Regions from separate parts of the Castellaniella denitrificans genome, predicted to be linked through region 1. Evidence: predicted binding sites of a transcription regulator. Region 1 holds the regulator's gene; the other holds the start of a gene.
The links. Region 1 encodes FliA, which starts transcription of late flagellar genes. Its sites were predicted from a motif close to CTAAAGTTTNNNNNNNNNNNGCCGNTA; they were not measured.

Region 1 (10,758 bases):
GGCCAGCCTGCAGGAACAGGCCGACACCCTGGTCGACCTGGTGGCGTTCTTCCGCCTCGACGCATCGGCCCGCCAGGACGCGCCGGAATACCCGGACAGCCCGCGCGCACGGCGCCATTCCCAGCCGCCCCGGCTGCTGACCGCCCGCTCCTGATCCCGCCCTCCGGGCGCGCCGCCCGTGTGTCGAACGCGCGACACACGGGCGGCGGCGTTCGTCCCCCTCTGCTTAAAGCCTTAACTTCCGGACCGGCATTCCGTAAAATTTCTTGTCCGCCGCCAGGGCCTGGGCGGCCTGGCCGTGCCGGCCCGCATCGTCGTCCCGGCCCATTCACGCCGGCGCCGACGCCGCCGGCAACGCTGGATCCCCTTCACCCGACGGCCCCACACATCATGCCCTACCCTCCATCGGCGCCTAGCTCCCGGAAACATCGTGCGGGCCGCGGGCTCCTGCCCGTGCTGCTCCTGCCGCTCCTCCTGGCCCTGATGCCTCCTCCAGCGGCCCGGGCGGCCCTGCCGACGATCACGCCGGCCGCCCCGAGAGCCACCGTGCAGGCCGCCGCGCAAGCGCCCACGGACTGCGCGGCCGGCAAGGTGCTGAGCTTCGTCGCCCACCCCGACGACGACCTGCTGTTCATGAATCCCGACCAGGATGACGCGATCCGCCAGGGCCGCTGCGTGCGCACGGTCTACCTGACGGCCGGCGACCGGGGCGAGGGCCTGGGCTACACCCTGGCGCGCGAGCGCGGCATCATGGCCGCCTACGCCGACATGGCCGGCGCGGCGGACGCCTGGAACACGGACGGCCTGACGGTCGGCCAGCACACCCTGGTGCGCCACACCCTGCGCGCCAACCCGCGCATCCAGCTCATCATGCTGCGCTTGCCCGATCCCTGGCTGGGCGCCGGCTGGGGCAGCCTGACGCCCCTGAGCCGGCTGGAATCCGTGCCCCATGCCCGCGTGCGATCCTACGCCCCCTACCCGGACACCTACACGCGCGGGGAACTGGTCCGCCTGCTGGCCGACCTGATCCGCCAGGAACGCCCCCAGGCCGTCCGCCTGATGGACCCCTCGATCACGATTCCCTACCGGTCGCTGTGCTGGCGCTGCGCCGGGCACGACCATCCCGACCACATCGCTGGAGCCCGGCTGGTCGATGCCGCCCTGGCGCTCGCCCCGGGCCCGTATTCCCGCACGGCCTACCTGAACTACCCCAGCCAGGAGCTCCAGGCCAATCTGGATGCGGCCCAGACGGCCCGCAAGACGGAAATCTACCTACGCTACGCGGAGGACGACCCGCTGTCCTGCCCGCCCGGCGCCGATTGCTCGGCGCCCAGGGGCCCCGAGGCCGCCTGGGTCGGGCGGCAATACTATGCCCGGTCCGCCGCCCAGCCGCTGCAGGCCCGGGCGCCGCAGGCGAAACCCCGGGAACGATGAACGCCCGTCAGGCGTCGGCGGGCTTCGCCGGCCGATCCGCCTGTTCCAGCGCACGCTCGTCGCGCGCGTCCAGGTCGCCCGCGGAGCGGGCGCGGTCGATCAGGTCGGGACGGCGTGCCGCCGTCAGCGCCAGGGACCGGTCCCGCCGCCAGGCGACGATGCGGGCATGGTGGCCGGACAGCAGGGGTTCGGGCACGGCGTCGCCGCGCCAGACTTCGGGCCGCGTGTAGTGCGGGCTGTCCAGCAGGCCGCTCAGGGCGGGGTTGAAGGAATCCTGCACGGCGGATTCGGCATCGTGCAGCACGCCCGGCAACAGGCGCACCACGCTGTCCATCAGGACCATGGCTCCCAGTTCCCCGCCCGACAGCACGAAATCCCCCAGCGACACTTCCTCGTCCACGTAGCGGTCGATGAAACGCTGGTCGATGCCCTCGTAGCGGCCGCAGATCAGGATGGCGCCCGTACCGTCCGCCCAGCGCTGGGCGCCGGCCTGGTCATGCGTCCGGCCGGCCGGCGACAGCAGCACGACGGGCGCCGGCGCGCCCGGGGGGTCGGCGCCGTCCCGCAAGCGGGCGGCACGCACCGCCTCGACCGCCAGGGCCAGGGGTTCGGCCAGCATCACCATGCCCGGACCGCCGCCGTAGGGGCGGTCGTCCACCGTGCGATGCACGTCGGTCGTGAAATCGCGCGGGTTCCAGGTCCGCAGGGACCAGATGCCCCGGGCATGCGCGCGGCCGCTGACGCCCTGGTCGCGCACGGCGGCGAACATCTCGGGAAACAGCGTGATCAGATCAAATCGCATGGATGAGGCGGGGCACAGGCCGGACCCTGCGGGCTGGGCCGCGCCCGACGAATCCGGGCCGCTTGCAAGCGGCGAGGTGGACAAGCGACGTGGCATGGCGCGTCCAATTGTTCGAAGGCTTCAGATTCAGAAATCGGCCGGCCAGTCGCTGTCGATACGGCGGGCCTGGATATCGACGTGCTGCACGTGCGCCGCCACGAAAGGCACCAGGACGTGGCGCGGCCGGCCCCGCGCATCGGCCAGAGGCTGGAAGACGCCCCGGGCGTCCGGCGCTCCCAGGGCCACCTGCAGCACGGCATGGGCGCCATTGTCCAGCACCTGGTCGACACGCCCCAGCAGCCGGGGGCCATCGTCGCCCATGCCGTGGAAATCACAGCCGATCAGGTCGACCCAATAATATTCGTCATCGGCCGCCGAAGGAAACGCGGCCCGGGGCACCCAGACGGTATGCCCCCGCAGCGCTTCGGCCGCGTCGCGATCGGCGACCCCGTCGGCCTGGGCCACCAGGAACTGCCCCGCCTGGCGGCGGCAGGCGCGGATCTTCAGGCCGCGCGGACGCGCCGAGGCACCCGTTCCCAGCGCGGGATCGGGCGCCTTGAGCCACCAGACCGGGGCGCCCAGCAGGGCGTCCGCCTGGGGCGAATACGGCTGGATCTTCAGCCCGCCGCGCACGCCGTGGGCCGCGGCCACCCGGCCGACCTCGACCAGATCGTCCGGCGGCGCGGCATCCAGGAATGCGGAATCGGCCATCGCCGGCACGACGGACCGCGATCAGGCGGCGGACGCGACCTTGGCGGAATATTCCTTCACCAGGCGGGCGGCCGTGTCGGACAGCTGGGCGCCCTGATCCACCCAGTGCTGGACGCGATCCAGGGCCAGGCGCAGGTTTTCCTGACCTTCACCGGCGAGGGGGTTGTAGAAACCCACGCGTTCGATGAAACGGCCATCGCGGCGATTACGCGAATCGGCAGCAACGACATTGTAGAAGGGACGCTTCTTCGAGCCGCCGCGGGCCAGACGAATCACAACCATTGATAATCCTTTGAAAATGCTGTGAAAAACGCAAAATTTTAGCATCACACAGGCCGTGTCCGCAATGGATGCGGACGAACGGCCTGCGAATGCCGTGAAAAACAACACATCCAAGCCTCAGCGGCGCTGGACGTAATGCACCTGGACGCCGTCGTCGCGCGCCCGCTGCGCCAGCAGCGCGTTGCCGGTCTGCTGGCAGAACGCCTGGAAATCCCGGCCCGCATGCGGATCGGTGGTCAGCACGGCCAGCACCTGGCCGCTTTCCAGGCGGGCCAGGGCTTTCTTGGTGCGCAGGATCGGCAGGGGGCAGTTCAGCCCCCGGGCGTCGATCTCCTCGTCCGCCCGCGGCAATGGCTGCGTCACGACGCTTCCAGCCGCGCCGCCAGCCAGGCCCGCACGCCGGCCAGGGCGCCGTCCAGCGACGCCACGTCGGAGCCGCCGCCCATCGCCATGTCCGGGCGGCCGCCGCCTTTGCCGCCCACCTGGGCGGCCACGGAGCCCACCAGATCGCCGGCCTTGACGCGCGCCGTCAGTTCGGGACTGACGCCGCCCACCAGGCTGATCTTGTCGTCGGCCACGGCGGCCAGCAGGATCACCGCGCCGGGCAGTTTCGACTTGAGCTGGTCGACCATGCCGCGCAGCGCCTTGGGGTCCACGCCCGCCAGCCGCGCGGCCAGCAGCTTCACCCCGGCGACGTCCACGGCCTGGCCGGCCAGGTCGGAACCGGCGGCGGCGGCCAGCTTGTCCTGCAGGCGTTCCAGCTCGCGCTCGATCTGGCGCGTCTGCTGCTGCAGGGCCTGGATGCGGTCCGGCACCTCGGCGGGCTGGGTCTTGAGCAGCCCGGCCGCCTGGTCCAGCGTGCCGCGGGTCTGCTGCACCCAGGCCAGGGTGTTGCGTCCGGTGATGGCCTCGACCCGGCGGATGCCGGCGGCCACGCCGCCTTCGGACACGATCTTGAACAGGCCGATGTCGCCCGTGCGCGCCACGTGGGTGCCGCCGCACAGTTCGCGCGAGAAGCCGATGTCCAGCACCCGCACCACGTCGCCGTATTTTTCGCCGAACAGGGCCATCGCCCCGCCGGCCACGGCCTCGTCGTAGGCCATGTGTTGCGCCCGCACCGCCTGGTTGGCCAGGATTTCATCGTTGACGATGACCTCCACCTGGGCGATCTGCTCGGCCGTCATGGGCGCGTCGTGCGCGAAATCGAAGCGGGTCTTGTCCGGATCGACCAGCGAGCCGCGCTGCTGGACGTGCTCGCCCAGCACCTGGCGCAGCGCCTTGTGCATCAGGTGGGTGGCCGAATGGTTGCGCATCGTGTCGGCGCGGCGCTGGCCGTCCACCTGGGTCCGCACCACGTCGCCCACCGCCAGCGTACCCTCGGCCAGCCGGCCATGATGGCCGAAGACCGTGCTCTGGATCTTCTGTGTATCGGCGACCTGGAAGCGGGCCGCCGCGTTGCGGATCAGGCCCGTGTCGCCCACCTGACCGCCCGACTCGGCATAGAAGGGCGTGGCGTCCAGCACGACCACGGCCTCCTGCCCCTGGGCGATCGAGGCGACCGAGGTGCCATCCACGTACAGGGCCGTCACCGTGCCCTCGCCCTCGAGATGCTCGTAGCCGTCGAAACGGGTGTCCACACCGTCGTAGACCAGATCGGCGGCCGCCTTGAACTTGCCGGCGGCGCGCGCCTGCTCGCGCTGGTGCGCCATGGCCTGCTCGAAGCCGTCCAGGTCGACGGGGATGGAGCGCTCGCGGCAGATGTCGGCCGTCAGGTCGACCGGAAAGCCATAGGTGTCGTACAGCGTGAACAGCGTCTGGCCGTCCAGGGCCTGGCCGGCCGGCAGGGCCGCCAGGGCGGATTCCAGGATGCGCATGCCGTTTTCCAGGGTTTCGCCGAAGCGTTCCTCTTCCTGGCGCAGCACCTGCTCGACCCGGGCCTGCTGGGCGGCCAGTTCGGGGTAGGCGCCGCCCATCTGTTCCACCAGATCGGCCACCAGCCGGTGGAAGAACAGGCCCTTCTGGCCCAGCTTGTGCCCATGGCGCAGGGCGCGCCGGATGATGCGGCGCAGCACGTAGCCGCGCCCTTCATTGCCGGGAATCACGCCGTCGACCACCAGGAAGCCGCAGGCGCGGATGTGGTCGGCGATGACCTTCAGGGAGTTGTCGGCCAGGTCCGCGCAGCCGGTCTCGCGCGCGGCGGCGCGGATCAGGCTCTGGAACAGGTCGATCTCGTAATTGGAATGGACGTGCTGCAGCACGGCGGAGATGCGCTCCAGCCCCATGCCGGTGTCGACGCAGGGCTTGGGCAGCGGATGCATCGTGCCCTGGGCGTCGCGCTCGAACTGCATGAACACCAGGTTCCAGATCTCGATATAGCGGTCGCCGTCTTCCTCGGGCGATCCCGGGGGGCCGCCCCAGATCTCCGGGCCGTGGTCGTAGAAGATTTCGGAACAGGGGCCGCAGGGGCCGGTGTCGGCCATCTGCCAGAAGTTGTCCGAGGCGTAGCGCGCCCCCTTGTTGTCGCCGATGCGGATGATGCGCTCGCGGGGCACCCCGATTTCCTGCGCCCAGATGTCGTAGGCCTCGTCGTCTTCCTGGTAGACGGTGACCCACAGCTTTTCCTTGGGCAGGCCGTAGACTTCGGTTAGCAGGGTCCAGGCGTACGCGATGGCGTCGCGCTTGAAATAGTCCCCGAAGCTGAAATTGCCCAGCATTTCGAAGAAAGTATGGTGCCGGGCGGTGTAGCCGACGTTTTCCAGGTCGTTGTGCTTGCCGCCCGCGCGCACGCAGCGCTGCGCGGTGGTCGCCCGGCGATAGGGCCGGGTGTCCTTGCCGGTGAAGACGTCCTTGAACTGGACCATGCCGGCGTTGGTGAACAGCAGCGTCGGGTCGTTGCCCGGCACCAGCGGCGAAGACGCAACGATCTGGTGTCCCTTGGATTCGAAAAAGGACAGGAACTTCTGACGGATCTCGGATGTTTTCATTCGTTTGGCCGCTGGGGGAAACTAGCCGGCCATTATATGCGTTTTGATGCCACGAACGGCGCAACAGCCCGCAGCGGACCACCAGACATCTCTCCGCCTCGCGCCTTGCAAGGCGCTCCGATTCGCCAGGCACGGAACAGTCCGCGGGGACTATTCCGTGCCCAGACTCATCCTACAGCGCCTCGATGGCCGGGTAGAACTCGCGGTTCTCGCGCAGCATCCGGTCATGCACGTTCTTCAGCACCGTATTGGCCTCGGCGCGGAAGTCCTCCGGACTGCGGCTCAGCAGCGTGGCATTGCCCCAGCGGCGGGCGAAATTGATGAAGGCGCTGGCGATGCCCTGCATATCGTTCTGGTAGGACACGCTCATGCGCGCCATGCGGTCGTCGCCGCTTTTTTCCAGCGAGGGATACAGGATGCGGTCCTCGATGGCCAGGTGCTGGGTGACGACCTGGGCCAGGGCCTTCAGCTCGTGGGCGATGTCCACGGCGTGATCGGCGATCCCCTGGTGGGACAGCCGGCGCAGCAGGCTGATGCCGCTGAGGATTTCGACGTGCTGGTGCTTGAAACGATCGATATTCATGATGAGATTCCCTCGCCACTGTGATCCCGGCAGTCTGTGCCGTATAAGATATATATTAAATGAATCTTATCGCGGACGCAAGACGGCGCATGGCCCGAGAGGCCCGCCTACAGGAGATGTTCGTAGTCGTCGGCGTCGGCGTCGGGTTCCCAGGAATGGCTGGACAGCCAAGCCCGGATGCGCGCCACGGCCTGGGACCGGAGCTGGGACACGCGGCCCTCGGTGATTTCCAGGACGGCGGCGATTTCCTTCTGGTTCAGGTCCTGCTCGAACTGCAGCGACAGCAGCAACTGCTCGCGTTCCGGCAGATTGCGGATCGCCTCGATCAGCACCGACCGCAGGCCCTCGCGCATCAGCCAGTCCAGGGGATTGCCGCCCTGCCCCCCCGCCACCGCGTCCAGCACGCCTTCGCCGTCGTGGTCTTCCCGGTGCAGGGCCAGGTCTTCGTACATCAGCACCTGGACGCCGCGCGCTTCTTCGAGCAACGCCTGGTAATCGGCCAGTTCCATGCCCATTTCCTCGGCGATCTCGGCCTCGGTGGCCGGGCGCAGGAGGCGGTGGCGCAGGGTCTGGATGGCGTCCTCGATGCTGCGCGCCTTGGCGCGCACGCTGCGCGGCAGCCAGTCCTGGCTGCGCAGTTCATCCAGCATGGCGCCGCGGATGCGGGTGACCGCATAGGTTTCGAATTGCGCGTCGGCCTGCTGCCGATAGCGCCGCACCGCATCCAGCAGCCCCATCATGCCGGCCTGCATCAGGTCGTCGAGTTCGACGCTGGCCGGCAGCTTGCCGATCAGCGCCAGGGCCTGCCGACGCACGAGCGGCGCATGGCGGGCAATCAGCTGGTCCTCGGAAAGAGGCATCGCGCAATCCGTGAAACACATCATAAAATGCAAGTATGCACCATGAACGCCCCGGATGTTTTCTCAAGCAACGCGGCTTTCCCCCGGGAATTTCCCCCACAGGGAATCCCGCCCGGCCCCCGTCGACCGGGTCCCGGGACATTTCCCCTAAAGTTTTTCCGGATCCCGCCGTTATGCCAGAGTGAAAATCCAGGATCCGCCCGATCCGGGGGGATGAGCCCCGGGCGCTTCCTGACCAGAACAAGCCTATCCGGACAGGAGCGAGCATGATTCACCCCATTGGAAACCAACTGGCACCCTCGAGCCTGGGTCTGGCGGCTCCCGTGTCCGAGCGCCTGCCGGCCCAGCCCGATCCCGCCGCCCAGGTCACGCCCGTCGACGACGCGCAGTCCGGCCGCTTCAACAAGCAGGCCGATTCGCGCGAACTTGGCCTGAAGCAGCCGATCGAGCCGCCGAAGTCCTCACTCGAAAAGGCCCTCGAATCGGTCAACGACAGCCTCAAGGCCTGGTCCACCGGCATGCGCTTCGAGATGGACGAGGACGCCCAGCGCCTGGTCGTCTCGATCATCGACAGCGCGACCGGCGACGTCCTGCGCACCATCCCGTCCGAAGCCGTCCTGCGGGTCGCGAAAATGATCGTCCAGCTCCAGGGCGCCGGGGTGAATACCCAGGCCTGATCCCCGAACAGAAACGAAATCTCACCCCATACATCGCCTTTGCCGCCGCCGAACCGGGGCATAATGGCTGAACGGAGAATCACACCATGGCATCAGTCTCTTCCCTCGGCCTGTCCGGCCTGCCGCTCACGGATCTGCTCGACAAGCTGAAAACCAACGAAAGCCAGATCCTGAACACCATCAAGGATCGCCAGACGGCGGCGGAAACCAAACTCTCCGCCTACAGCAAGCTGAAGGACGCCGTCGCATCCCTCCAGAAGGCCGCCCAGGCCGTCGGCAAGACCGAAGCCTTCGGCGCGATCGCGGTGAAATCCGGCTCGGACGCCTTTTCCGCGACGGCCGACAGCTCGGCCATCCCGGGCCAGTACGCCATCCAGGTCGACAAGCTCGCCTCGGCCCAGACCCTGGTCTACGCCGGACAGGCGGACCGCACCACCGACATCGGCACCGGCGGCACCCTGAAGATCACGATCGACGGCACGGAAAAGTCCATCGACCTGAGCGGCAAGGGCACGTCCCTGAACGACCTGGTGGCCGCCATCAATGCCGACAAGGATATCGGGGTCAATGCCACCATCGTCAACGACGGCACGCCCGGCAGCCAGTACCGCCTGCTGCTGACCAGCCGCGAGACCGGCGAGCAGAATGCCGTCACCAACATCGCGGTCGACGGCAACGCCGACCTGCAAGCCTTCCTGGGCTACTCGGGCGGCGGATCCACCGCGGGTGTCACGGTCCAGGACGCCTCCAACGCAGAACTGACCATCAACGGCATCGCCGTCACCAGCCAGAGCAACACCATCGAAAACGTGATCGACGGCGTCAAGCTGACGCTGAGCCAGACCACGACCAGCGCCGCCAACCTGACCCTGACCCGCGACGACGGCGCCGCCAAGAAGGCCATCGAAGACTTCAAAAACGCCTACAACAGCCTCCTGGGCACGATCAAGACGCTGACGGCCTACAACGTCGACGCCAAGACCTCGTCCGCCCTGACCGGCGATTCGCTCGCCCGCTCGGTACAGACCCGCATGCGCGACGCGGTTTCCGGGGCGTTCGACGCCACCAACGGCACCAACCTGTCGAAGATCGGCATCACGACCGACCCCAAGACCGGCGAACTGAAGATCGACGACGACAAGCTCACCAAGGCCCTGTCCGAAAACCTCGACGGCGTGAAGTCCCTGTTCACCAGCGGCACCGGCATCGGCGGCCGGGTGGATACCGCCGCCGATGCCTTCACCAAGGCCGACGGGATCTTCACCACCACCACCGACGGCCTGAACAAGACCATCGCCGACATCAAGAAACAATACACCGCCGCGTCCGACCGCATCGACCAGCGCATGGAGACCTACCGCGCCCAGTTCACCCAGCTGGACGCCATGGTCAGCCAGATGAACTCGCTCAGCAGCTACCTGTCGCAGCAACTCAGCGCGCTGAGCAGCAGCAAGAGCAAATAACCGGCCATGACCTACGCGCCCCGTTCCCGCTCCGCCCGCGCCACCGGCTCCTATGCCAACATCGGGCTCGAGACCGAAGTGCTCGGCGCCTCGCCCGAGCGCCTGATCTCGCTGCTGTTCCGGGGCGCCCTCAAGGCCATCTCCCAGGCCCGCCATCACCTGCGCAACGGCAACGTCCAGGAACGCGGCAAGGCCCTGTCCAAGGCCATCGACATCGTGGACTCCGGCCTGAAGGCGGGCGTGGACACCGAACGCGGCGGCGAGGTCGCCCGCCTGCTGATCGCGTCCTACGAGCTCATCATCCGCGACCTGATGCAGGCCAACCTGCGCAGCGATGAAGCCAAGCTCGACACGGCCGAGAAAATGCTGATCGACCTGGCCGGCGCCTGGCACACGGCCGTCGACCCTCAATTCGGCGACCCGCCCCCCAGCCACTGACCGGAATCCCGCCATTGAGCATGCCGCACGCCTCCATCCTAGAGCGCTACCAGGAAATCGCCGATTTGTCGGGCCAGATGCTGACCAAGGCCCAGACGCAGGAATGGGACGAACTGGTGGCGCTGGGCGCACGCTACCAGGAAGCGGTCGAGCGGCTGAAAGCGCTGGACCCGCTGGACGACGACCAGAAGAACGCCCGGCGCGAGCTGCTCACCCGCATCCTCGACGACGACGCCCGGATCCGCCAGCTGATCGCCCCTGAACTCGAACGCCTGAGCCACCTGCTGGGCACGTTCAAGCGCCAGCGCACCGTCCTGAAAGCCTACTACAGCACGGTCCGCCCGCACTAGGGTTCGCCCCCCTCATCCAGGAACCACGCCGCCATGAGCATCGGGGCCCCTTCCAACCTCGGCACGCTGCTGATCCAGCGCCTGGACGCCGTGCTGGGCACCACGCTGGGCCAGCAGGCCAACCTCGCCTCCGGC
Region 2 (10,758 bases), on a different contig from region 1:
GGCCAGATGACGGGCCGCCGGGCTGAGGTCGACCGCCGTGCGGCCGCTGGCGGCCGTGCCGGACGCGGCATGGGAGGCCGTGTCGCCGCGCGTTCCCCCGGCCACCCCGTTCAGCAGGGGGTTGGACGAAGTGGAATTGATCTTCAAGACTCGTCTCCGGGTTGGGTGGGAAGGATCATTGGTGCATCCCTCGTAACGGCGGCCCGGGCGGATTCTTTAGGCACGCCCGGAATGTTTACATCATAACCTGGACCGTGTGGGCGTCGATCACCGTGCCGGTGATGATCTGCCCTCCGCGGGTGCGGACCTGGATCCGGGCGCCGGGGCCGCCGGATTCCAGGGCCTGGCCCTCGCTGGTGGCGACGAAGCCGACGCCGCGCGCGACGGTGCGGACCTGCTGGCCGCGCTCGATGGCGTTCGGGTCGCGCAGGGCGCCGGATTCGATCGCGCCTCCGGCGCGGATGCGGCGCGTGGCGATCCAGCCGACGATGTGGGCCGGGTCGCCGATCAGCCGGCGGTTGCGCAGCAGGTCGCCTTCCCGGGTGTCCAGGTCGTCCAGGCTCAGGACCTCGTCGCGCCGGATCAGGCGGTTGGCGACGAAATAGGTGCCCAGGATCTGGACGCTGGCCTGGACGTAGATCGTCCAGGGCTGCGGCGCCAGGCAGCGCACTCCGACGGGCGTGCGCGGCTGCAGGCCCGATCCGGACAGGAAGGCCTCCATCCGCTCGCAGGCCGGCTGGTTCACGATGCGGGGAGGCTCGACGCTGATGACGGCGCGGCCCGGCCAGGAGGCCGCCCGGTCCTTCAGCAGGGCCTCGGCCTGGGCGACGACGGCGGCCGGATCCTGCAGGGCGGGACGGACAGGCTGGGCGCGCGCCGGCCCCGGCAGGACGGCGGCCAGCAGCAGGGACGGCAGGAGTCGGAATGCGCGCATGGCCTCATTGTAGTGTCTTGTCCGGATGCCCGGACCCGCGGGGCGGGGCGCCGCGGGCCGCCGGCGGCCGGAAGCCATCGGGGCCGCCGGGCCGCATCGGCCGAATAGGGCTTCAATCCCCGCTTTGTTTTGGCGTTTATCCCCCCGATGGGGACCGTACTATGGTGGCGTGCGAGAAAGCCGCGAATGGTCGGGGGATCATTTGGTGCACGGTGGCGGCGCACACTGCCCATCCGTTTCAGTGTAAAGCCATGATCGATCGAATCGGGAAGGACTTCGAGTTCTACCAGAAAGCCCTGGCCCTGCGCCAGCAGCGGCAGGAAATCCTGGCGTCCAATATCGCCAATGCCGACACGCCCAACTACAAGGCGCGCGACATCGACTTCAACGCCACCCTGCGCGAAGCCATGGGCGAGGGCGGCCTGCCGCGCCTGCCGGACACGTCCCTGACGCTGACCTCGGCGCGCCACATCCCGGCCAGCGCCCACACCAGCGGACCCGCCCAGGAACTCTACCGCGTGCCGTCCCAGCCCAGCCTCGACGGCAACACGGTCGAAATGGACGCCGAACGCACCCAGTTCGCGGACAACACCATGCGCTACCAGACCGATCTGCAGGTCCTGAACGGGCGCATCAAGTCCCTGCTGGCCGCGATCCAGCAATAACCGGCCGCGCCACGGAAACCGCCATGTCCACTTTCAGCATCTTCCAGATCGCCGGTTCCGCGCTGTCGGCCCAGTCCCAGCGCATGAACGTGTCGGCCAGCAACATCGCCAACGCCGACAGCGCCGTCGGCCCCGACGGCCAGCCCTACAAGGCCCGCCAGGTCGTGTTCCAGATGACGCCCTCGGCCCGTTCCGAGGCCGTCGGCGGCGTGCGGGTCGCCTCGGTCCTCGAAAGCAACGCGCCCCCGCGCATCCAGTACGATCCCGGCAACCCCCTGGCGGACGCCAAGGGCTACGTCACCCTGCCCAATGTCGACGTCGTCGCCGAGACCGTCAACATGATTTCCGCCTCGCGGTCCTACCAGGCCAACGTGGAAGTGATCAACACGGCCAAGTCGCTGATGGCCAAGACCCTCACACTGGGTCAATAAGGAGTCCCGCCATGACCACCGTCAACGACGTCTACGGCTCGAACGCCGCCTCCGCGCTGGCCAATGCCCAGACCAGCAACCTGATGGGCGACACCCAGGACCGCTTCCTGACCCTGCTGGTCACGCAACTGCAGAACCAGGATCCCCTGAACCCCATGGACAACGCCGAGGTCACCTCGCAGATCGCGCAGCTGTCCATGGTCAACGGCATCCAGGGACTGAACAACACCCTGCTGGCCCTGTCGGGCCAGATGGACATGTCCCAGTCCCTGCAGGCCGCCGGCCTGATCGGCAAGGACATCCTGTACCCGGGCGAAAAGATCTCCCTGGGCACCGATCCCGACACGGGCGCCAAGGCCGCCACGCCCTTCGGCATCGACCTGATGTCCGGCGCGGCCAAGACCAAGGTCTCGATCCTGGATTCCTCCGGCAAGGTCGTGCGAGACATCGAGCTCGACGCCAAGGACGCCGGCATCTATCCGATGACGTGGGACGGCCTGGACTCCGCCGGCGCGCCCGTGCCGGACGGCGCCTACACCGTCCAGGTGGCGGCTTCCGACGCCGACGGCCAGCCGGTCTCCGCCGAGGCGCTCACCTCGGGCCACATCAACAGCATCGCCTACACCTCGGAAGGCCTGAAGCTGAACCTGGCCCTGGGGCAGAAGATTTCCCTGCTGGATATCCGGCAGGTCATGTAATTGCGCGGCGGGCGCCGATCGCGCCGCCGTTTCCACGAATCAACGCACCACGCACTGAAAGAGGTCAACCATGGGTTTCGGACAAGGTCTCAGCGGATTGAACGCCGCCTCGCAAAACCTGGACGTCATCGGCAACAACATCGCCAACTCCGGCACCGTGGGGTTCAAGTCGGGCACGGCCACCTTCGCCGACGTCTACGCCAGCTCGCGCGTGGGCCTGGGCGTGCAGGTCGCTTCGATCAACCAGCGCTTCACCACCGGGATCGTGTCCACCTCGGGCAACCAGTTCGACATGGCCATCGACGGGGCCAAGGGCCTGTTCGTGGTGACCCAGCCCAACGGCGCCACGCTCTACACCCGCAACGGCCAGTTCCTGGCCGACAAGGACCACAAGATCGTCAACGCCCAGGGCCAGCAGCTCATGGGCTACGCCCCGGGCGGGACCAACCTGATCGGCATGACCGTCCCGATCGGCAACATCGCGCCGCAGGCGACCAGCACGATCACCAACAAGGTCAATCTGGATGCCGATGCGGATGTGATCGATGGTACGGCCAACCCGTTCGATCCGACGCAAGATAGTAGCTTTTCCAAGATGGTCCCTTTGACGGTGTATGACTCATTGGGGAACTCACATGAAGTTCAACAGTACTATGCCAAGCGGGATGTGACCGTTGGTCCTCCGGATGTCAATAACTGGGACGTTTACGTGCTGGTCGACGGAGTCGTGGTGGATGGCGCCGGGGCTCCCGCAACGGCTCCTTATACCCCCTTGCATAGTCTGGAGTTTGATACGGCTGGCCGTTTGGATCCTGCAACGGCCAGCTATACCTTGAATTTTCAAGTCCCGGCCTCGGGGGGGGCTGCTGCTGCGGATCTGGCCATTGACGTCAGTTATGCCAATTCCACCCAGTTCGGCGGCAGCTATTCCCAGGACTTCGTCCAGAACGGCTACGCCACCGGCGAATATGCCAGCATGTCCATCGGTTCCGACGGTTCGCTGATCGCCAACTACACCAACGGTGCCAAGCAGACCATGGGCACGATCGCCCTGGCCGACTTCGCCAACCTGCAGGGCCTGCAGCCCGTGGGCGGCAACGCCTGGGCGGAAACCGCCAATTCCGGCCAGCCCATCGTGGGCACGCCGGGCAGCAACGGCCTGGCCACCCTCAAGGGCCAGGCGGTGGAAGAGTCCAACGTGGACATGTCCCAGGAACTGGTCAACATGATCATCGCCCAGCGCACCTACCAGGCCAACGCCCAGACGATCAAGACGCAGGACCAGATCCTGCAGACCCTGATCACCATGCGCTAAGCGGACAGCCCGGCATGGATCGCATCCTCTACACCGCCTCCAACGGCGCGGCCCGCATCCTGGAGCAGCAGACGGTCATCGCCAACAACATGGCCAACGTCTCCACGACCGGGTTCCGCGAGCAGATGGCGATCTACCGGTCCGTGCCGGTGGTGCCCCAGGCGGGCGAGCTGCCCACCCGGGTCAGCACCGTGGCGTCCACCCCGGGCAGCCACTTCCGCCAGGGCATCATGGCCGAGACTGGCCACGCCCTGGACGCGGCCATCGCCGGCGACGGCTGGTTCGCCGTGCGGACCCCGCAGGGCGAAGCCTATACCCGCGCGGGCGAATTCGCCGTCAACGAGCAGAACCAACTGGTCACGCACACCGGCCTGCCGGTGCTGTCGGCCGACGGCGGCCCCATCGAGATCCCCGAACGCGGCAGCGTGACCTTCGCCACGGACGGCCAGATCAGCGCCCTGGGCGCGGGCGACAACCCGCGCGACATCCAGTTGCTGGCGCAGTTGAAACTGGTCAATCCGCCCAAGGACCAACTGGTGCGCGGCGACGACGGCCTGTTCCGCCTGGCGGGCGGCCAGCCCGCGCAGCCCGATGAGACCGTCAAGATCGCGCCGGGCTTCGTCGAGAAAAGCAACGTCAACCCGGCCGCCATGATGGTGTCCATGATTTCCAACGCCCGCCAGTTCGAACTGCAGATGCAGGTCATCAAGAACGCCAGCACCAACGAAGAGCGCGGCAATTCGATTCTTTCGGCGGCGGGCTGAGCCCGGCGCCCCTTTGAACAGGCACGACTGACATGATACGTTCCCTGTGGATCGCCAAGACCGGTCTGGAAACCCAGCAGACCAGCATGGACGTGATTTCCAACAACCTGGCCAACGTCAACACCACGGGCTTCAAGCGCAGCCGCGCCGTGTTCGAGGACCTGATGTACCAGACTCTGCGCCAGCCCGGCGCCAGCGTCGGCGCGGCCAACCAGCTGCCCTCGGGCCTGCAGATCGGCACCGGCGCGCGCACCGTGGCCACCGAGCGCATCCACACCCAGGGGAACCTGAAGGAAACCGGCAACACGCTCGACGTCGCCATCCAGGGCAACGGCTTCCTGCAGGTGGAAATGCCCGATGGTTCCTTCGCCTACACGCGCGACGGCAGCATCCAGCGCGACCAGAACGGCATGCTGGTGACGGCGGGCGGCTATCCCATCCAGCCGGGCATCAACATTCCCGACAACGCGCTCACCATCACGATCGCGCGCGACGGCACGGTGTCCGTGACCCAGCCGGGCGCCACCGGCACCAACGTCGAGGTCGGCCAGCTCCAGCTGGCGACCTTCATCAATCCGACCGGCCTGCAGAGCATGGGCGAGAACCTGTACGCGGAGACCGACGCCTCGGGACCGGCCAACCTGCTGCAGCCCGGCCTGGACGGCGCGGGCGTCCTGCTGCAGAACTACGTGGAAACGTCCAACGTCAACGTGGCCGAAGAACTGGTAAACATGATCACCACCCAGCGCGCCTTCGAGATGAACAGCAAGGCGGTGCAGACGTCCGATCAGATGCTCGCCCGTCTGACCCAGTTGTAATCGGGATGTCCATGAAGGGATCGAGTCGTTTGGCGTGGGCGGCGGCGCTCGCGCTGGTGCTGTCGGGGTGCGCGCTGGTGCCGCCCGAACCGGTCGTCACGGGGCCGCTGACCGCGCCGCCCCCGCCGCCGGCTCCGCCGGCCGCGGAAGCCAACGGATCCATCTACCAGCCCACCGCCTATGGCAACTATCCCCTGTTCGAGGACCGGCGGCCGCGCAACGTGGGCGACATCGTCACGATCGTGATCCAGGAAAAGACCAACGCCGCCAAGAACGTCAACACCACCACCGATCGCAGCGGCACCGCGTCCATGGGCATCGGCCTGGCCCCGGCGATCCTGCCCACCGACCTGGGGGCGAAGCAGAATTTCGATGCCACCGGCGGCAATCAGTCCAAGGGTACGGGCTCCAGCAGCGCGACCAACGTCTTCACGGGCACGCTGACGACCACCGTCATCGGCGTGCTGCCCAACGGCAATCTGCAGATCGCCGGGGAAAAGCAGATCGCCATCAACCGCGGCAGCGAATACGTGCGCTTTTCCGGCGTGGTGGACCCGCGCTCGATCACGGGCAGCAACACGGTGTCTTCCACCCAGGTGGCCGACGCCCGCATCGAATACCGCAGCAAGGGCGTGATGGACGAGGTCCAGACCATGGGCTGGCTGCAGCGCTTCTTCCTCAACATCGCCCCGTTCTGACGCCATGGCCGCATCGCTGATCCCGACTTCCTCCCTCGCGCGCCGCCTGGCCGCCGGCGCCCTGGCCCTCTGCTTGGGGGCGCTGCTGCCCCTGGGCGCCGCGCAGGCCGAGCGCATCAAGGACCTGGCATCCTTCACCGGCGTGCGGGAAAACCAGTTGATCGGCTACGGCCTGGTCGTGGGCCTGGACGGCAGCGGCGACCAGGTGCGCCAGACGCCGTTCACGCAGCAGAGCCTGACCAACATGCTGTCCCAACTGGGCGTGACCGTGCCCCAGGGCACCAACATGCAGGTCAAGAACGTCGCCGCCGTCATGGTGACGGCGCGCCTGCCCGCCTTCGCCCAGCCCGGCCAGAGCCTGGACGTGGTGGTGTCGTCGATGGGCAACGCCAAGAGCCTGCGCGGCGGCACGCTGCTGATGACGCCGCTCAAGGGCGCCAACGGCCAGGTCTACGCCCTGGCCCAGGGCAACCTGCTGGTCGGCGGCGCTGGCGCGTCCCAGGGCGGGGCCAGCGTCCAGGTCAACCAGTTGAACGGCGGCATCATCCCGGACGGCGCCATCGTCGAACGCGGCGTGCCCACGACCTACGCCCAGGACGGCGTCGTGCGCCTGGAACTGAACACCAGCGACTTCGGCATCGCCCAGAACGTCGTGGCGGCGCTCAACCGCCGGTTCGGCGGGCAGACGGCGACCGCCGTCAACGGTCGCACCATCGAACTGCGCGCGCCCACCGACCCCAAGGCCCAGCTCGCCTTCCTGTCCCAGGTGGAGAACCTGCAGGTCGGCCTGCCGCCCGCCCGCGCCCGGGTGGTCATCAACGCCCGCACAGGCTCGGTGGTGATGAATCGCACCGTCACCATCGACGAGGCCGCCATCGCCTACGGCAACCTGTCGGTCACCATCAGCCCGCAGCAGCAGGTCAGCCAGCCGACCACGCCTTTCGGCGGCGGCGAGACCGTGGTGACGAACAATACCCAGATCGAGATGCGCAGCGAAGGCGGCGCCATCCAGCGCGTCACCACCAGCGCCAACCTGGCCGACGTGGTGCGGGCGCTGAACGCCCTGGGCGCGACGCCGCAGGACCTGCTGTCCATCCTGCAGAACCTCAAGAGCGCCGGCGCCCTGCGCGCCGACCTGGAAGTGATCTGAGGCCGCCATGGGATTCGTGTCGCATACGCCTCTGCTCAGCGCCGACGCGACGCCTTCGGCGCTGGACTTCAGCAGCCTGAATGCGCTGAAGCAGGGGGTGCGGGCCGGGGGGAACGCCGCGCAGGACCAGCAGCGCGAAGTCGCGCGCCAGTTCGAGGCGATCTTCATCCAGATGATGCTCAAGCAGGTGCGCCAGCAGTCGGCGCAGATGCCGTCCCTGTTCGATTCCCAGGCGACACGCATGGCCCAGAGCATGAGCGACGAACAGGCCGCGCTGGCCATGGCCAACCCCGGCCTGGGACTGGCCGACGCGCTGATGGCGCAGATGCAGGGCGGGGTGCTGAAGCAATCGGCCGATCCCCTGGCCAATCCGCCCGAAGCAGCCCGCTCGCGCCTGCCGGGCCTGCAGTCGCGCATCGGCGAGGGCCGCCGCGAAATGGCCGACTCGATCGACTCCCTGATCGACCGGCTGGCGCGGCGCGGCGCGGGCGACCGGATCGGCGGCGCCATCCAGGGCGCGCCGGAACACATCCGGTCCTTCGTGGACCGCATGGCCGCCGCCGCGGAGCTGGCGTCCAGGCGCAGCGGCGTGCCCGCCAAGCTGATCCTCAGCCAGGCGGCACTGGAATCGGGCTGGGGCGAGCGCGAGATCCTGCGCCCCGATGGCCGCAGCAGCCACAACCTGTTCGGCATCAAGGCCGGGAGCGGCTGGCGCGGCGAAGTGGTCAACGTCATGACCACCGAGTACGACGAGGACGGCGCGGCGCACCGGATGCTGCAGCCGTTCCGCGCCTACGGGTCCTATGCCGAATCCTTCCAGGATTACGCCGAGCTGATCGGCAACAGCGGTCGCTACGGCAAGGTCGCGACCGCGCCGTCGGCCGAGGCCGCCGCCCGCCGCATCCAGGAAGCCGGCTACGCCACCGACCCGGGCTACGCCGACAAGCTGATCTCCATCATGGGGTATTTCAACGCGCGCTGAAGGCATGCCGTTTCCGCGCCTGGCCTAAATTTCCGGGCGGGCATGCCGTTATGATCAGGGAAGAATTCCGGAACGCGCCCATCCGGCGCGTCCGCAACCGATAGGATTGCAGCATATGAATCTGGCGAATCTCGGCAAGGCGGGCCTCCTGGTCGCGCAGAACCGTCTGCAGACGGCCGGGCACAACATCAACAACGCCGCGACCGCCGGCTACAGCCGCCAGACCGTCCTGTCGCAAACCGCGGGGGCCACGCCGACCTCGGGCGGCTGGATCGGCCGGGGTGTGCAGGCCGTCAGCGTGCAGCGTTCCTACGACAACTTTCTGCAGAACCAGCTCACCAGCTCCCTGACGCGCGGCGCCGCCCTGAAGACCTACGGCGACCAGATCAGCCAGGTCAACAACCTGGTGGCCGACCGCACGGTGGGCATTTCCCCGGGCATCCAGAAGTTCTTCGACGCGCTGGACGCGGTGGCCTCGGCCCCCGCCGACATGGCCGCCCGCCAGGAACTCATCGGCCAGGCCAACAGCCTGGCGGGCCAGATCCGCGACGCCAACGCCTTCCTGGACGGCCAGCGCGCCAACGTCAACACCCAGATCGACACCACCGTCACCCAGATCAACAGCTACCTGGACCGCATCCAGGACCTGAACCGCCAGATCACCACCGCCAAGGCCACCAACCCGGACCAGCCGCCCAACGATCTGCTGGACCAGCGTGACCAGCTGGTCAGCGAACTGGGCCAACTGGTGGACGTCAAGGCCTACGAACAGGACGACCGCGTCAGCCTCACCATCGGCAACGGCCAGACCGTGCTGGGCGGGGATTCCGTCTACTACCTGGAAGCCCTGCCGTCCAAGGCCGACCCGTCCCGGCTGGCGGTCAACTACACCACGAAGGATGCGGCGGGCAATACCATTCCCATCGAGATGGACGACAAGCGGATCACCGGCGGCAAGCTGGGCGGCCTGCTCACCTTCCGCTCCGACGCCCTGGACGCCACGCAGAACGACCTGGGCCGTATCGCCCTGGGGATCTCCATCGCCATCAACGACCAGCATGCGAAGGGCTTCGACCTGTCTGGCACGCCGGGCGGCGAGTTCTTCAATGTGGGCACGCCCAAGGTCGTCGGCAACGAAAAGAACAGCGCCACGGCCGGTACGCCGACGGCTTCGTACGTGCCGGGCGAACTGTCCAAGATCACCAACCAGGATTATCGGGTCGAATTCGACGGCACCAATTACAAGGTCACGCGGGTGCCTGAAGGCACGGCGATATCGCCCGCGGTCAACGGCACCAAGCTCAGCTTCGATGGCGTGGAAATCGACACGGCGGGGATGACTCCCACGGCGGGCGACAGCTGGCTGATCCAGCCCACGCGCGACGCGGCGGCCGCCATGACCGTGACGATCACCGATCCGGCCAAGGTCGCGGCGGCGGGATGGGATCCTGACGCTAATGGCGGCGCCGGCGGGCCGGCGGGCACCGCCAACGGCGACAACGCCCTGGCGCTGGCGGCCCTGCGTTCCCAGAAGATCCTGGCCAACGGGTCCATGGGCATGAACGAGGCCTATTCCCAACTGGTCAACACCGTGGCGGTCAAGACCCAGCAGAACACCACCGCGCAGAAGGCCCAGGAAACCCTGATCTCCCAGAATTATTCAGCGCAGCAGGCCGTGTCCGGCGTCAATCTGGACGAGGAATACATCAACCTGCAGCAATACCAGGAACAGTACCGTGCCGCCGCGCGCCTGATCGACACGGCCTCGACGCTGTTCGACACCCTGCTCGCCCTGCGCAGCTAAGCCGCGCCCGTACCAGGAATTCATCATGCGCATCAGCTCCAGCCTCGTTTTCCAGACCGGCCTGAACACCATCAACATGCAGCAGTCCGATCTGATGCACCTGTACCAGCAGATCGGCACGGGCCAGAAGATGGTCACCCCGGCCGACGACCCCCTGGGCGCCTCGCAGGCCATCAACCTGTCGCAGTCCCAGGCCCAGAACGCCCGCTACGCGGACAACCGCGCGGTCGCCAGCCAGAACCTGGGTACGGAGGAAGACGCGCTCAGCAGCCTGACGCTGCTGCTGCAGGACGTGCGCACCCGGCTGGTCGAGGCTTCGAACGGCACGCTGTCGGACGCGGATCGCGCGACCCTGTCCAACGTCCTGAAGAACGCGCGCGATTCCCTGATGGGCATCGCCAACACCACGGACGGCAACGGGCAGTACCTGTTCTCGGGTTCCCAGGGCGGCACGCCAGCCTATGGCTCTGCGGGCAACTACCAGGGCGATGCGCTCCAG

Region 2: a site for FliA is predicted at 8,480-8,506, ahead of flgK (flagellar hook-associated protein FlgK). Genes of this name have one in related genera too.

Annotation. Positions count from the first base shown of each region.
Region 1 is NZ_JBHSEZ010000003.1:104,847-115,604, forward strand. It holds gene ACFO27_RS16530 (methyl-accepting chemotaxis protein) at 1-154, shown strand, start outside; gene ACFO27_RS05985 (PIG-L family deacetylase) at 454-1,434, shown strand; gene trmD (tRNA (guanosine(37)-N1)-methyltransferase TrmD) at 1,442-2,236, opposite strand; gene rimM (ribosome maturation factor RimM) at 2,363-2,986, opposite strand; gene rpsP (30S ribosomal protein S16) at 3,008-3,268, opposite strand; gene ACFO27_RS06005 (sulfurtransferase TusA family protein) at 3,386-3,631, opposite strand; gene alaS (alanine--tRNA ligase) at 3,628-6,252, opposite strand; gene ACFO27_RS06015 (hemerythrin domain-containing protein) at 6,425-6,835, opposite strand; gene ACFO27_RS06020 (RNA polymerase sigma factor FliA) at 6,943-7,695, opposite strand; gene ACFO27_RS06025 (flagellar protein FlaG) at 7,962-8,372, shown strand; gene fliD (flagellar filament capping protein FliD) at 8,459-9,835, shown strand; gene fliS (flagellar export chaperone FliS) at 9,842-10,273, shown strand; gene ACFO27_RS06040 (flagellar protein FliT) at 10,294-10,623, shown strand; gene fliK (flagellar hook-length control protein FliK) at 10,657-10,758, shown strand, end outside.
Region 2 is NZ_JBHSEZ010000016.1:2,663-13,420, reverse strand. It holds gene flgM (flagellar biosynthesis anti-sigma factor FlgM) at 1-147, opposite strand, end outside; gene flgA (flagellar basal body P-ring formation chaperone FlgA) at 236-934, opposite strand; gene flgB (flagellar basal body rod protein FlgB) at 1,186-1,599, shown strand; gene flgC (flagellar basal body rod protein FlgC) at 1,623-2,030, shown strand; gene ACFO27_RS11940 (flagellar hook capping FlgD N-terminal domain-containing protein) at 2,042-2,728, shown strand; gene flgE (flagellar hook protein FlgE) at 2,799-4,043, shown strand; gene flgF (flagellar basal-body rod protein FlgF) at 4,058-4,807, shown strand; gene flgG (flagellar basal-body rod protein FlgG) at 4,840-5,625, shown strand; gene ACFO27_RS11920 (flagellar basal body L-ring protein FlgH) at 5,631-6,323, shown strand; gene ACFO27_RS11915 (flagellar basal body P-ring protein FlgI) at 6,328-7,473, shown strand; gene flgJ (flagellar assembly peptidoglycan hydrolase FlgJ) at 7,481-8,455, shown strand; gene flgK (flagellar hook-associated protein FlgK) at 8,571-10,259, shown strand; gene flgL (flagellar hook-associated protein FlgL) at 10,285-10,758, shown strand, end outside.